DNA from 2 places in the Streptomyces sp. NPDC030814 genome. Region 2 is predicted to be linked to the other one. Evidence: predicted binding sites of a transcription regulator. Region 2 holds the regulator's gene; the other holds the start of a gene.
The links. The regulator HspR, encoded in region 2, represses chaperone genes until heat shock. The targets are predictions, from matches to a motif close to TTGAGNNNNNNNNNCTCAA.

Region 1 (7,569 bases), on a different contig from region 2:
GCGGCCAGCCAGTCGTGCGGGAGGCCGTGGTCGCCGTAGTGGGCGCCGAGGAGGTTGCCGCAGATGGAGCCGGTGGAGTCGCTGTCGCCGGAGTGGTTGACGGCGAGAAGGAGGGCCTCGCTGACACTGTGCGTGGCGAGGGCGCAGTAGACCCCCATGGCGAGGGCCTCCTCGGCGACCCAGCCGGCGCCGAGATGCTCGACCTTCTCCGCCGTCGGGGCGCCCTCGGCGGCGAGGTCGAGGGCGCGGTCGAGGGCCCTGCTGGTCTCCTCGTGTCCGGGGTGGCGGGACAGCAGCCGCAGGGTGCGCAGGACGGCGCCCTCCAACGACTCGTCGGCGACCAGGTGGGCGACGATCGCGGCGAGCGCGCCGGCCGCGTAGGCGCCGGTGGGGTGCCCGTGGGTCATCAGGGCGCCGCGGGCGGCCATGCCGAACGCGGTCTCCGCCGGGACGCGGGCCAGCCCGAAGGGGGCCGACCGCATGACGGTGCCGCAGCCCTTGGAGTCGGGGTTGACCGGGCCGGGACGCCCCAGCGGGGCCGCCGGATCGGGGTGGTGGACCTGGGCGAGGCCGGACAGGCACGCGTTGCCGGGAGCGCGGCGGGCGTACAACCAGGGCAGCGCGGCGAGACCCGAGGTCACACGCGGATCAGGGCCGGGCTGCCGCTGGGTGTCGAGCCAGCGGCCATAGGCCTCCCGGACCAGTTGGGGCCAGGCGCCCTCGATGCCCTTGAGCCGTGCCCGCTCGTGCGCCTGCCGCAGCCCCTCGACGGTGAAGAGGGTCATCTGGGTGTCGTCGCTGACCCGGCCGACCACACCGTCCGCGTCCGGGACGAGACCGGTCACTCCTCGGTCGCCGTGCGTGGAACGGATGAGGGCCAGCGAGGCGAACTCGACCGGGTAGCCGAGCGCGTCCCCGACCGCCCCGCCCAGCAGGCACCCTCGCACCCGCGCCCGGTACACCGCCGTCGCCTCCCAGGACGGGTTCCACGGGTCGTACACGCGCCACTCCTCGATCGCCTCGGCTACGTTCTGACGTATGACCATTGTCTCGCCCGCCACCACGAACCGACCCGGTACCCCTCCCGACCAGGGCATCGGCCCGTTGCTGCGGGCGTGGCGGGAGCAACGGCGGGTCAGTCAGCTGGAGTTGGCGCTGCGCGCCGGTTCGTCGGCGCGGCACATCAGCTTCGTCGAGACGGGCCGCTCCCGGCCCAGCGAGGAGATGGTGCTGCGGCTCGCCGAGCACCTGGACGTCCCGGTGCGGGACCGCAACGCGCTGCTCCTGGCCGCCGGTTACGCCCCCCGCTATCCGCAGACGCCGCTGGACGACCCGTCGATGGCGGCCCTCCGCGAGGGCATGGAGCGTCTGCTCCAGGGCTACGAGCCGTACCCGGCGCTGGTGCTCGACGCGACGTATCATGTGATGGCCGCCAACCGGGGCATCGCGATGCTGTTGGACGGCGTCCCCGAGTCCCTGCTCGTGCCGCCGCTGAACGCGATGCGCCTGGTCCTCCACCCCGAGGGTCTGGCACCCCGGATCCGCAATCTGCGGGCCTGGCGCGGTCATCTGCTGGAGCAGATGGAGCGCCAGATCGCCCTGCGCCGCTCTGAGCCCCTGCGCGCGCTGTACGAGGAGGTCGCGGCGTATCCGCTGCCGCCCGGCACGTCCGACGAGGAGCCCGGGGAGGAGCTGGGTGTGTCGTTCGCCCTGCCGATGCGGATCGAGCACGCGGGCCGGGTGCTGTCCTTCATCTCGTCGATCTCCACGTTCAACACGCCCATGGACGTGACCGTGGCCGAACTGGCCATCGAGACGTTCCTGCCGGCCGACCCGGCGACGGTCACGTACCTGCAGTCGCTGAGGTGACAGCCGGTCAGTCACCGGTCGTCCGCAGGGCGGTGTACTGCGCCGCCGCGAACCCGGCCACCGTCAGCGCCTGGAGCACCGTCCACACCGCGCCCGCCGTGCTGGGCGTGAGCCACAGGGCGAGGGCGACGAGGCTGAGGAGGGCCCAGGCGAGATTGGCCTCGATGACCGCGCGCACGGGCCACACCGGCGGACGCCCGCGCGCGGCGAGCAGGCCCACGGCCGCCGCGTACACCGTGAGGAACACGCCGAGTGCGACGAGGAGCCCGGAGCCGACGCCGAGGAGCCGGCCGAGCGGGCCGGCGGCGGTGAGGTACGCGAGCCCGTTCACCCCGGTCACGACGGCGTCCACGGCCAGGAAGCGGCGCAGCATGGTCCGGGGGTCGGTGGTTCGGGCGAGAGCGGCGAGCTGGGTCGCGGACATGGGGTGTCACCCTCCGTCGAGGCGAAGTCGGTCAGATGGGGGGCGGCCGTGCGGGCCGCCGGAGCCGGGCCCCGGGCCGGAGTGCGCCGGCCCGGAACCCGATGGCCTCACCTTGCCGCGCGGGGGTTGCCCCGGTCGATTACCCCGGAGGTCATGAACGGAGCAGGGCCGGGTCCACTGGGAGTCCATGACGGTTGTCACGCTGTGGGACCGTTGTTCACTCTTCGGAATCGTCCTTTACTCTTTGGGGTCGTCGTGGCGCGTTCCGCCACGGCGACGCCGTGGTCGAACGGGGACCGGGGACTCCCCCGTTCCGGTCGGCCTCATGAGATGTGCATCGGAACATGACAGACTGGACGCGTACTTCGGCGCGTGGGGAGGCGTGGCGTGAGTGAGCGGCGGCCCGCGCCCACCGTCGGTCAGGTGGTGCTCGGCAGACGGCTCCAGGAACTGCGCGAGGCCGCCGGTCTCAAGCGCGAGGAGGCCGCGCGCGTGCTGAGGGTCGCCCCGGCGACCGTACGGCGCATGGAGACCGCGGACGTCGCGCTGAAGATCCCGTACGTACAGGTCCTGCTCACCACGTACGGCGTCGCCGAGGCAGACGTCGCCTCGTTCGTGAAACTCGCCGAGGAGGCGAACAAGCCCGGCTGGTGGCAGCGGTTCCACGATGTGCTGCCCGACTGGTTCAGCCTGTACGTGAGCCTGGAGGGCGCGGCGCATCTGATCCGGCAGTACGAGCCGCACTTCGTGCCCGGCATGCTCCAGACCGAGGAGTACGCCCGGGCCGTGATGGAGGCCGGAACCCTCGGCCAGACCGGCCCCGAGACCATCGAGCGGCATGTGTCGCTGCGCATGGCCCGGCAGAAGCTCCTCACCCGGGAGAGCCCTCCGCACCTGTGGGTGATCATGGACGAGACGGCGCTCAGACGGCCGGTGAGCATCCGCTCCCAGGTCATGCGCGACCAGATCGACCGGCTGCTGGAGGCCACCGAGAAGGACCACGTCATCCTCCAGGTCGCCGAGTTCGCCGCCGGCCCCCACCCGGGCACCTACGCCCCGTTCTCCCTCTTCCGCTTCGCGGAGCCCGAGCTCCCCGACATGGTCTACACGGAGTACCTCACCGGCGCGCTCTACCTCGACTCCCGGCGCGAGGTCGCCCTCCACCTGGAGGTCCTCGACCACATGGCCGCACACGCGGCCTCGGCGGAACGCACCCGTGAGATCCTGCGGCGGTACCGCGACAGGTACTGAGCCTGCCGGCGATCGATCCGGGCCCGTCATGCGGTCGACCGAGTGCCCTGCGTGCGACCGTCCCACCGACGACGGCCGTCGGGTCGTGTCCGGGAAGGTCTGCCGCGAGCCGGTGAACCCCTCCGAGGGCGTGCGTGTCAGTGGGCGTGCGACGATCCCGGCATGATCGCCGCGGTGGAGTCACTGCCGCCGACCACGGGGCCGCACGCCTCGACCACGTACGCCGACTGGGCCGCCGCCCACGACCCCGCAGCCACCGTGGACGCACGTGAGTCGATCGAGGCCATGCGCACCGAACTCGGCCGTTCCCGGACCGGGCCCGGCCGGTTCGTCGACGCGATGGCGGAGCGGGCACGGCGGTCACCACCGGCTCACCTCACGCCGCGCCCCCCTTCGTGTTCTTCTCGTCGTCGACGATCTCCGCGTCCACGACGCCCTCCTCCTCGGCGGGGCCGGAGGCGGTGCGCGGCTCCTCGGCGGAGGAGCCGGAGGGCCCGGAGGCTGTCGCGTACATCGCCTGGCCCATGCGCTGGCTCACCGTGGCGAGCTTGTCGATGCCTGCCCGGAGTGCGGCCGTGTCCTCGGGGTGGTCGAGGAGCTGCTTCAGCTCGGTCGCGGCGGCCTCGACCTCGCCGCGGATGTCGGCCGGTACCCGCTCCTCGTTGTCCCGGATGAACCGCTCGGTCTGGTAGACGAGTTGCTCCGCCTGGTTGCGGGTCTCCGCGGCCTCCCGGCGCCGCCGGTCCTCCTCCGCGTACTGCTCGGCCTCCCGCATCATCCGGTCGATGTCGTCCTTGGGCAGGGCGGAACCACCGGTCACGGTCATCTTCTGTTCGCGACCGGTGGCCAGGTCCTTCGCCGAGACATGCATGATCCCGTCGGCGTCGATGTCGAACGCCACCTCGATCTGCGGGACCCCGCGCGGCGCCGGGGGAAGGCCCGTGAGGTCGAAGACGCCGAGCTTCTTGTTGTACGCGGCGATCTCCCGCTCCCCCTGGTAGACCTGGATGCCGACCGAGGGCTGGTTGTCGGCGGCCGTGGTGAAGATCTCCGAACGCCGGGTCGGGATCGTGGTGTTGCGCTCGATCAGCTTGGTCATGATGCCGCCCTTGGTCTCGATGCCCAGGGACAGCGGGGTGACGTCGAGCAGCAGGACGTCCTTCACGTCACCGCGGATGACACCCGCCTGGAGCGCCGCTCCCACGGCCACCACCTCGTCGGGGTTCACGCCCTTGTGCGGGTCCTTCCCGGTGAGTTCCTTCACCAGATCGGTCACGGCGGGCATCCGGGTCGAGCCGCCGACGAGGATGACGTGGTCGATGGCGGAGAGCTTCACCCCGGCGTCCTTCACGGCCTGGTGGAACGGCGTCCTGCAGCGGTCGAGCAGATCGGCCGTCAGCTCCTGGAACTGGGCGCGCGTCAGCCGCTCCTCCAGATGCAGCGGCCCCTCGGCGGAGGCGGTGACATACGGGAGGTTGATGGATGTCTCGGAGGAGCTGGAGAGCTCGATCTTGGCCTTCTCGGCGCCTTCCCGGAGCCGTTGGAGCGCCATCTTGTCGTTGCCGAGGTCGATGCCGTGCTGCCCCTTGAACTTCTTGACGAGGTACTCGACGACCCGCTGGTCCCAGTCGTCGCCGCCGAGATGCGTGTCCCCGTTGGTGGCCTTGACCTCGATGACCCCGTCACCGATCTCCAGCAGCGAGACGTCGAAGGTGCCGCCGCCGAGGTCGAAGACGAGGACGGTCTGCTCCTCACCCCGGTCGAGGCCGTACGCGAGGGCCGCGGCCGTGGGCTCGTTGATGATCCGCAGGACCTTGAGCCCGGCGATCTCCCCCGCCTCCTTGGTGGCCTGCCGCTGGGAGTCGTCGAAGTACGCGGGCACGGTGATCACCGCGTCGGTGACGTCGTCGCCGAGATACGCCTCGGCGTCCCGCTTGAGCTTCTGGAGCACTCGCGCGGACAGTTCCTGGGCCCGAAGGCGGGTGCCATCCACGGAGCCGTGCTCGGGGAATCGCCAGCCCCCGTCGCCCATATGGCGTTTGACGGAGCGCGCGGTGCGCTCCACGTTCGTCACGGCCTGCCGCTTGGCGACCTCACCCACGAGGACCTCGCCGTTCTTGGCGAAGGCCACCACGGAGGGGGTGGTCCGCTGGCCCTCCGCGTTGGCGACGACGGTCGGCTCACCGCCCTCCAGCACGGCCACCACAGAGTTCGTCGTCCCCAGATCGATCCCGACCGCACGCCCCATCGCCGTCCCCTTCCCGCAAGGTTCCGCCAAGGTTCCGCCCGTGGCTCCCACCCGGGGGCCCCACATGTGTGGCTCCCACACCCGTGGTTCCTACCACCAGCACAAATCTTGAGTGGGCTCTTGTCAATGGGGCGTAGGGCGGCATGCTCCCGGCGGGGGCACCCGTGGAGGGCGTGCGGTCGGAAGGCCCTAAGCGCGTCTGCGCACGGCGTGCGCCAGGCGCAGGGCCCGGCTCACACCGCCGAAGAGCAGGCGCCAGTACCACCGGTCGACCACCGTGCGCACCGCGTTCGCCGTCACCACGGCGGTGTGCGAGACGGTGTGCTTCACCAGCCTGCTGTCCTTCTCCCGCCGGAAGGTCTCCTCCGGGATCCGGCAGGCGCGGAGGAACCCGTCGACCGTCTCCGGTTCCACCGGCTGCCGGGAGTCGGGGTAGCGCCGCCGGTAGTGCCTGAGGAAGTCGGCCGCGGCCAGGGCGCCGACCGCTTTCTGGTCCGCCTCGGCCTGCTCGGCGACACAGGGCAGCTCCTCCGCCGCGATCAGCCGCTGGATGCCGTGGGCCACCCACATCGACGTCAGCGGCAGGCTCGCGGGCAGCTCCGCCCGGTCGCCCGCCGTCAGGAAGTCCAGTTCGGCGGGCTCCCGGTGGGGCCCAGGGCCGAAAGTGAGGGCGGTCGCGGCTCGTCCAGGTCGCGCAGGAGGCTTCCCAGCGCGCCCTCGTCCAGCCACAGCGACCGCAGTCCGCCCAGGTCACAGCCGCCCACGGTGGCCAGGCCCAGGAAGGCCGCGTTGATCCCGCCCGCGCTCGTGCCGGAGAGCACGTCGACGCCGACGTCGAGCCGCAGCAGGTCGAGCAGTCGCTTGTAGCAGGCGCGCACCAGCCCGGCGGGCGTGTCGGAGGAGTCGGCGCGCGCGGCGGTCATCAGCAGGTTCAGTTCCCGGGCCACGCCGCCCATCCGGACGGCGAGGCTGAGGCCGCCGGTGAAGGCGACGGCGATTCTGAGCTCCGCGTCGAGCCCTGGCTGTGAGTCGTCACTCATGCGCCCAATGTGCTCGTGCCGGGCCGGCGCGCGCATCAGGACGCCGACGGCCGGACCACCGCCCCGACGGGGTGGCTGGTCCGGCCGCCGTGAGCCCGCGGGTCAGGCCAGCTTTGCCGACAGGGTGATCGGCACGGCCTTGAGGGCCTGGCTGACGGGGCAGTTCACCTTGGCGTTCTCGGCCGCCGCGACGAAGCCCGCCTCGTCGAGACCGGGCACCTCGCCCTCGACGGTGATGTGGATGCCGGTGATGCCCTCACCCGGCTGGAACGTCACGTCGGCGGAGGTGACGAGCTTGGTGGGCGGCGTGCCGGCGCCGGCGAGGGCGTGCGAGAACGCCATCGAGAAGCAGCTGGAGTGGGCGGCCGCGATCAGCTCCTCGGGGCTGGTCTTGCCGTTCGCCTCCTGCGTGCGAGCGGCCCACGTCACCGGCTGCTCGGCGATGGCGCCGGACGAGTCGAAGGTGACGACACCGTTGCCCTCGAGCAGGTTGCCTTCCCATACGGTGTGTGCGGAGCGCGTGGTAGCCACGGTTCTTCCTTTCACGTGGGTCCCGTTCCAACGGGGTCGGCCCCATCCGATCACATCGAGCCGCCCCGGACCCAGCCGACGGGGCGGAGGCCCGCCGCGGTCGACCGCTCGTTCGCCCGGCGTAGAGGTCGAGTTCGGCGCCCGCGCCACGTACCGGTCGAGTTCGGTGCCCGCTCACTGCACCCGGAACACCGGTCCGCGGGCGG
Region 2 (7,569 bases):
AGCGCGTCCTCCTGTACGACAACAGCCATGTGTGTCCCCCTGGTTGTGTTCGGTCGTGTCGGCTTCCCTCGGCTCGTGGCCGGGGAATCCGTGCGCATCCATCGGTTCGTGTCCGACGTGCATCGGTTCCTGTCCGACGGGTTCCAGCCTGCCAAGCGCTTTCGGCCAGATCCCGTGCCGCGGGGCGCAGCTTGCTGCACCGGCGCGGCACCATGCTGCGAGCGAAACTTTCGGCCAACGCCGTTCGTTCGTGTCCTGGCCCGGGCTCGTCCGTCACACGTTCGCCACACCTTCCACGGTGTGCCGCCGTGACCGGGCGAAGCCTTGACCAACGCATTACTCTGAGTCCCGATCATTTCGGTGGATTCCGTATCGCCGTGGCCCCGACCAGCCACACCCGCGCGATACCGGCCACCGGCCCGGGCCGTACGGGAAGAACACGGGGGGAAGGATGAACAATGCGGGCAGCATGGGCCTGCTGGGGCTCACCGCGATGGAGGAGCGCGTCTACCGGCACTTCCTGAGGAACCCGGGGACCACGACGGAGGACATCCACCTCCTGCTCCACGCGTCGCAGGGCGACGTCGAGGCGGTGCTGCGGCGGCTGACGGAACTGGGCCTGCTCCGCCGCACGGAAGGGGCGGCTCAGGACCCGGCCGCCGCCGAGAGCGGGACCGCAGGCACCCTGACCGCGGCGGACCCCGAGGTGGCCGTCGGTCTGCTCACCGACCGACGGCTGAGCGAGCTGCACCACGAGTTGCAGCAGGTGACCCGGCCTCGTCACCTCGTCGCCGAACTCCGCGCCGAGCAGGGCGCCCACACCCAGGCCGGCGGCGGCGTGGAGCGGATGACGAACCTCGCGCAGATCCGCGACCGGATCGACGACCTGGCGTTCTTCGCCCGCAAGGAGATCCTCTCCGTCGAGCCCTACCGGGCGCTCACCCGGGAGAACATCGCCCACGCGCGGCCGCTGGACAGCCGCTGTCTGCGCCGGGGGGTCCACATCCGCAGCGTGGTCCTCAAGGACGCCCTGGCGGATCCGGCGACCGCCGCCTATCTGCGCGAACTGAACGCGCAGGGCGCGCGGATCAGGGTCGCCGCCGACATCGCCGAGCGGGTCCTCGTCTACGACCGGCACACCGCGCTGGTCCCGGCGGACCCCTCGGACACCTCGCGGGGCGCGCTGGTCGCACAGGAACCAGGTCTGGTGGCCAGCATCCTGGCCCTCTTCGAGAAGATCTGGGACCAGGCCACGGACCTCACCGATCTGCTCGGCGCCCCGGAACCCGACACCGAGACCCTGAGCCCGATGGAGCTGGAGGTCCTGAAGTCGATGTGCCGGGTCACCAAGGACGAGATCGGAGCCCGCGAACTCGGTGTCTCCCTGCGCACCTACCGCCGGCACGTCGCCGACGTCCTGCGCACCCTGAACGCCAGCAACCGTCCGCACGCGGCCCTGCTGGCCAGGGAGCGGGGCTGGATCTGACCCCGCCGGTCAGGGCGCCCCGGCGGCCCGCCAGCTGTGCAGGGCCGGGTCGTCGAGGGCCTCGGTCAGCCAGTCCCGTACGGCGTGGGCCGGCGAACCGGACGGGGGCCGGATCCGAAGGTGGATCCGGCCCCCGTCCTCGTCGAGTCGCCAGGCGTGTTCCCAGCCCCCGGGCAGTTTGCCGAGGACCCTGATCACGGCCGTCGCCGCCGGTGCGTCACCGGGCGCCCTGCGGACCAGCACCAGTTCCCGGAACTCCCCGTCCCGGAACGTCCCGTCCTGGAACTCCACGGTCGTCATCCCGTCCGTTCGTCCCGCCGGCTCACTGCCAGCCGTTGACGGACAGCGCGACCGACGGCCCCGACTTGGCGGCCACCGTCACTCCCAGCGGCAGCGCCATGACGAGCGCGAGCGCCGACAGTGTCCTGATGATGCGTGTGTTCCCCGTGTTCCCCGTGTTCTTCATGACCACGACTCTGCCAGCGGGCACACCCCGTCTGAAGGCTCCGCGATGTCAGGATGCTGCACCGGGCAGGACACTTGCTGCCAGGCACTTTGCTGCCAGGTCCCGGCTCACGGACGGCTTCTCAGTCCGAGGTCTGCTGCCGCTTGGGCCGCCACACCACCAGCGCGCTCGTCCGCTGCGCCTCCTGGTAGGGCACCAGGTCACGCCGGTACGAGGCGTGCACCGCGGCCTCGCGCTGCTGCATCGCCGCGGCGGCACCGTCGAGCGCGGTCTCCAGCTCGACGACCCTCGCCTGGAGGGCCGCGACCTGGTTCTCCAGCTCGATGATGCGCTTGATGCCGGCCAGGTTGATGCCCTCGTCCTGTGACAACTGCTGGACCGTACGCAGCAGTTCGATGTCGCGGGCCGAGTAGCGCCGACCGCGCCCGGCGGTGCGGTCGGGCGAGACCAGGCCGAGGCGGTCGTACTGGCGCAGGGTCTGCGGGTGCAGACCGGATAGCTGGGCGGCCACCGAGATGACGTACACCGGTGTCTCTTCCGTCAGCTCATAGGGGTTTCGACGGCGGCCGGATGTGTCCATGGTGTGGTCATGCTCCCTTCGCGGCCTGGAACAGCTCCGCCCGCGGGTCCTCGCCCGCGGTCGCCTCGCGATACGCCTCCAGGGCGTCACGAGCCTTCCCCGAAAGGTCCTTCGGGACACTCACCTCGACCGTGATCAGCAGGTCCCCGCGGGTGCCGTCCTTACGGACCGCTCCCTTGCCACGGGCCCGCATCGTACGGCCGTTGGGGGTGCCCGGGGGCAGTTTCAGGGTGACCGGCGGTCCGCCCAGGGTCGGAACCCTGACCTCCCCGCCGAGCGCCGCCTCCGGGTAGGTCACCGGCACGGTCACCGTGAGGTTGTCGTCCTTGCGCCCGAACACCGGGTGCGCGTCGACGTGCACGACCACGTACAGGTCGCCCGCCGGACCGCCCCGCTCGCCGGGCGCGCCCTTGCCGCGCAGCCGGATCCGCTGCCCGTCGGCGACCCCTGCCGGGATGCGGACCTGCATGGTGCGGGACGACTTGGCCCGGCCGGAGCCCTTGCAGATGTCGCAGGGGTTCTCGGCGATCAGGCCCCGGCCCTTGCAGTCCGGGCAGGGGTCCGTCAGGGAGAAACCGCCGCCGGAGCCCCGCGCGACCTGGCCGGTACCGACGCACGTCGGGCACACCCGGGGGGTGCCGTCGGCGTCGCCGGTGCCCGAACACGCCTTGCACGGGGACTGCGAGGACATCCGCAGCGGCACGGTCGCGCCCTCGATGGCCTCGGTGAAGCTCAGCGTGACCTCGGACTCGATGTCCTGGCCGCGCCGGGGCTGCACCCGCGTGGTGCCGGAGCTGCCCCGGTTGAACAGGCCCCCGAAGACATCACCGAGCCCGCCGCCGAAGCCGCCCGCTCCCTGTCCGCCCTGGGCACCGCCTCCGAAGAGGTCGCCCAGGTCGAAGTTGAACGTGCCGCCGCCGGCGCCGGGGCCCGGACGGAAGCCGCCGTTGCCGAAGAGCGCGCGGGCGTCGTCGTACTCCTTGCGCTTCTTGGGGTCGCCGAGGACGTCGTTCGCCTCGGAGATCTCCTTGAACCGCTCCTCGGCCCTGGCGTTGCCCTTGTTGGCGTCCGGGTGGAACTCGCGGGCGAGCTTCCGGTACGCCTTCTTGATCTCGGCCTCGGTGGCGTCCTTGGGGACGCCGAGGACCTTGTAGTAGTCCTTCTCGATGAAGTCCTTGGTGCTCATCCCCGACGTCCCTCCTTCCCCTCGTTCTTCGCGTCGTCGCCGTCAGCCCTCGTCCGGGCCACCGCTCTCCTTGTCGTCGGCCGTCTCCGCGGACTCGGAGTCCGCCTTGACTGTCTGCGCCCCCGGCTGGGGTTCGGCCACGGCCACCCGCGCGGGGCGGATGGTCCGTTCGCCGATGCGATACCCCGGCTGGAGAATCGCCACGCACGTCGTCTCGGTGACGTCCGGCGCGTAGCTGTGCATCAGGGCCTCGTGGATCGTCGGGTCGAAGGGCTCGCCCTCCTTGCCGAACTGCTGGAGGCCCATCTTCGCCGCGACGGTCTCCAGCGACTCCGCGACGGACTTGAATCCGCCGACGAGTTCGCCGTGTTCCCGCGCGCGGCCGATGTCGTCGAGCACGGGCAGGAGCTCGGTCAGGAGGTTCGCCACGGCGATCTCCTTGACCGTGATCCGGTCCCGCTCGACCCGCCGACGGTAGTTCTGGTACTCGGCCTGGAGCCGCTGGAGGTCCGCCGTGCGCTCACCGAGCGCCGTACGCACCTGGTCCAGCTGGGCCGTCAGGCCGGCCACCTGGGCCGTCGCTGCCGTGTCCCCGGCCGGGGCCGCCCCCTCCTGGGGGGCGGCCTTCGGCTCGGCGTCCTCGGAGCCGGAGGGGACGTCGGGCTGCTGCGGCTGACCTTGCGGCTGCTGCTCGTCGAAGCCCGGGGTCTCCTCCGTCACGCGGCACCGTCCTTCCGGTCCTCGTCGACGATCTCGGCGTCGACGACGTCGTCGTCGGCCTTGGCGCCGGCGGCGGCACCCTCGGGGCCGCCCGCGGCCTGCGCGGCCTGCGCGTCGGCGTACAGGGCCTGGCCGAGCTTCTGCGAGACGGCGGCGACCTTCTCGGTGGCCGTGCGGATCTCGGCGGTGTCCTCGCCCTTGAGGGCTTCCTTCAGCTCGCCGACGGCGGCCTCGACCTCGGTCTTGATCTCGCCGGGGACCTTGTCCTCGTTGTCCTTGAGGAACTTCTCGGTCTGGTAGACGAGCTGCTCGCCCTGGTTGCGGGTCTCGGCGGCCTCGCGACGCTTCTGGTCCTCCTCCGCGTACTGCTCGGCCTCCTGGCGCATCCGGTCGACCTCGTCCTTCGGCAGCGAGGAGCCGCCGGTGACGGTCATCTTCTGCTCCTTGCCCGTGCCCAGGTCCTTGGCGGTCACGTGCATGATGCCGTTGGCGTCGATGTCGAAGGACACCTCGATCTGCGGGACACCGCGGGGCGCCGGCGGCAGACCGGTCAGCTCGAACATCCCGAGCTTCTTGTTGTACGCCGCGATCTCGCGCTCACCCTGGTAGACCTGGATCTGCACGGACGGCTGGTTGTCCTCGGCCGTGGTGAAGATCTCGGACCGCTTGGTCGGGATCGTGGTGTTGCGCTCGATGAGCTTGGTCATGATGCCGCCCTTGGTCTCGATACCGAGGGACAGCGGGGTCACGTCGAGGAGCAGGACGTCCTTGACCTCACCCTTGAGGACACCGGCCTGGAGCGAGGCACCGATGGCGACGACCTCGTCCGGGTTCACACCCTTGTTGGCCTCCTTGCCGCCGGTCAGCTCCTTGACGAGCTCGGCGACGGCGGGCATACGGGTGGAGCCACCGACGAGAACGACGTGGTCGATCTCGGAGAGGTTGATCCCGGCGTCCTTGATGACGTTGTGGAACGGCGTCTTGCAGCGCTCCAGCAGGTCCGCGGTCAGCTGCTGGAACTGGGCGCGGGTGAGCTTCTCGTCGAGGTGCAGGGGGCCCTCGGCGGAGGCGGTGATGTACGGCAGGTTGATCGAGGTCTCCGTGGAGGAGGACAGCTCGATCTTCGCCTTCTCGGCGGCCTCGCGCAGACGCTGCAGCGCCATCTTGTCCTTGGCGAGGTCCACGCCGTGGCCGGCCTTGAACTGCTGCACCAGGTAGTCGACGACGCGCTGGTCCCAGTCGTCACCACCGAGGTGGTTGTCACCGTTGGTGGCCTTCACCTCGACGACGCCGTCACCGATCTCCAGTAGCGACACGTCGAAGGTGCCGCCACCGAGGTCGAAGACGAGGATGGTCTGGTCGTCCTTGTCGAGACCGTAGGCCAGGGCGGCGGCGGTGGGCTCGTTGACGATGCGCAGGACGTTGAGACCGGCGATCTCACCGGCCTCCTTCGTCGCCTGCCGCTCGGAGTCGTTGAAGTACGCGGGAACGGTGATGACCGCGTCCGTGACCTTCTCGCCCAGGTACGCCTCGGCGTCCCGCTTCAGCTTCTGGAGGATGAACGCGGAGATCTGCTGCGGGTTGAACGGCTTGCCGTCCAGCTCGATCTTCCAGTCCGTACCCATGTGACGCTTCACGGACCTGATCGTCCGGTCCACGTTCGTGACCGCCTGGCGCTTGGCGACCTCGCCGACGAGCACCTCACCGTTCTTGGCGAAGGCGACGACGGACGGCGTGGTCCTGGCGCCCTCGGCGTTGGTGATGACGGTGGGCTCGCCGCCCTCCAGAACGCTGACGACGGAGTTAGTCGTGCCCAGGTCGATGCCGACCGCACGTGCCATGTCAATTCCTCCAGCTGACTTGAGTGGAACGGACTCAAGTGTGCACGACCCTCCCCGTCGGGTCAACAGACCTGAGTCGGGCGGGCTCAACTTTTATGTTTCACTTATCTGTAGGAGCCCTCTGAGCTGGGCGTATCCGAACCGCCCTCACCTCCAGCCCCACCTCGAAAGGCGGGTCCTCCATCGGCCGCACGACCTTGCGGACCGTTCCCGCTCCAGTGCGCGCCGGCGGCTCCGGCCGCCGGGTCGATCCGCCACAGCACCGGCCCCGACGGAGGAGGGCCCCTCCGTCCTCCGCCGGCAGACCCACCCCCTGCCCTCCGTCCGCAACAGCAGCCGGCCCCCACGACGGCGGCCGCTGCGCTTCCACCCGGAGCGAGCGCCGAGGAGGCCGTGGAAGCGGGGCGCGAGATCGGGCGGGCCAGGCGGTGCGGCTCTCGTAGGCGGCGTGCTCGGCGGCCGGTTCGGCGACACGGGGGATGCCCTCGGGGCGGGGCGGCGGTCGGTCGGGGCCGTGCCCTTCACCGCAGGTCGCCCTCCACCGTGTCGGACCGCCAGGCAGTCAGCCGGTCGGGGAGCGGGGCGGTGGAGGTCAGGACGTGGCGGGAGTAGGCGTCGCGCTCGTGGGTGAGGACGGCCGCCTCCCAGACGCAGGGGGCGAGGCCGGTACGGCCGGGCCGGAGTTCCTCCGGACGTCCGGCGGGGCCGGTGAAGATCGCCAGGTCGGACATGAAGCCCTCGGTCCAGGTGTGCACCAGGACGTAGTCGCCGTCCCCGCCCGCGTGCAGGACCAGGACGGCGAGCCCCAGGGACCCGCGCGCTCGGCCGAGCGCCAGATGCGCCTCGGCGACGCGGAGGGCGGCGGCCGTGTCCGCCTCGGTGACGGTGCGGCCCGGCGCCGTGAGTCCGTAGACCTTGACGAGGTGGCCCGAGAGCTCGCGGGCGCCCAACGGGCGTACGGGGCGCGGGTGATGCTCCTTGGCCAGCGCGAGCAGCGCGTCCGCGTCCACCGCCGCCGGGAGGTCGTGATCGTGTGCGGTCATGGAGCCATCATGTGCGGCAGCGCACGGGGCGAACCACGGGTTTCTCCCCTCATCTCCCTGCCCGCGCTCGGCGTTTGAGAGCCGCCGCACGGGGCGACCGGTCGGGCGGTCCCGGCGTCGGCCCCGTGGCGGAGACGACTTCGGGGAAGCCGCCGGCGACGGGAGGCCGGTCGTCGCCCGCCGGCGCCGGATCGGGCCGCCTGGGGCGGGACATCGCGCGCGTGCCACCGGTGGCGCCGAGCCCGTA

Region 1: a site for HspR is predicted at 5,901-5,919, ahead of dnaK (molecular chaperone DnaK). Genes of this name have one in related genera too.

What each region holds. Positions count from the first base shown of each region.
Region 1 covers NZ_JBVIDX010000002.1:22,113-29,681, reverse strand. The annotation lists gene ACZ43N_RS03665 (ADP-ribosylglycohydrolase family protein) at 1-1,046, opposite strand, end outside; gene ACZ43N_RS03660 (helix-turn-helix domain-containing protein) at 1,039-1,869, shown strand; gene ACZ43N_RS03655 (hypothetical protein) at 1,877-2,293, opposite strand; gene ACZ43N_RS03650 (helix-turn-helix domain-containing protein) at 2,681-3,544, shown strand; gene ACZ43N_RS03645 (hypothetical protein) at 3,682-3,831, opposite strand; gene dnaK (molecular chaperone DnaK) at 3,921-5,792, opposite strand; gene ACZ43N_RS03635 (hypothetical protein) at 5,982-6,356, opposite strand; gene ACZ43N_RS03630 (hypothetical protein) at 6,410-6,832, opposite strand; gene ACZ43N_RS03625 (OsmC family protein) at 6,935-7,363, opposite strand; gene ACZ43N_RS03620 (vWA domain-containing protein) at 7,538-7,569, opposite strand, start outside.
Region 2 covers NZ_JBVIDX010000006.1:398,476-406,044, forward strand. The annotation lists gene ACZ43N_RS16620 (helix-turn-helix domain-containing protein) at 1-29, opposite strand, end outside; gene ACZ43N_RS16625 (helix-turn-helix transcriptional regulator) at 452-1,486, shown strand; gene ACZ43N_RS16630 (hypothetical protein) at 1,496-1,786, opposite strand; gene ACZ43N_RS16635 (hypothetical protein) at 1,809-1,952, opposite strand; gene ACZ43N_RS16640 (heat shock protein transcriptional repressor HspR) at 2,074-2,532, opposite strand; gene dnaJ (molecular chaperone DnaJ) at 2,540-3,718, opposite strand; gene grpE (nucleotide exchange factor GrpE) at 3,761-4,438, opposite strand; gene dnaK (molecular chaperone DnaK) at 4,435-6,279, opposite strand; gene ACZ43N_RS16660 (hypothetical protein) at 6,801-7,322, opposite strand; gene ACZ43N_RS16665 (MraY family glycosyltransferase) at 7,372-7,569, opposite strand, start outside.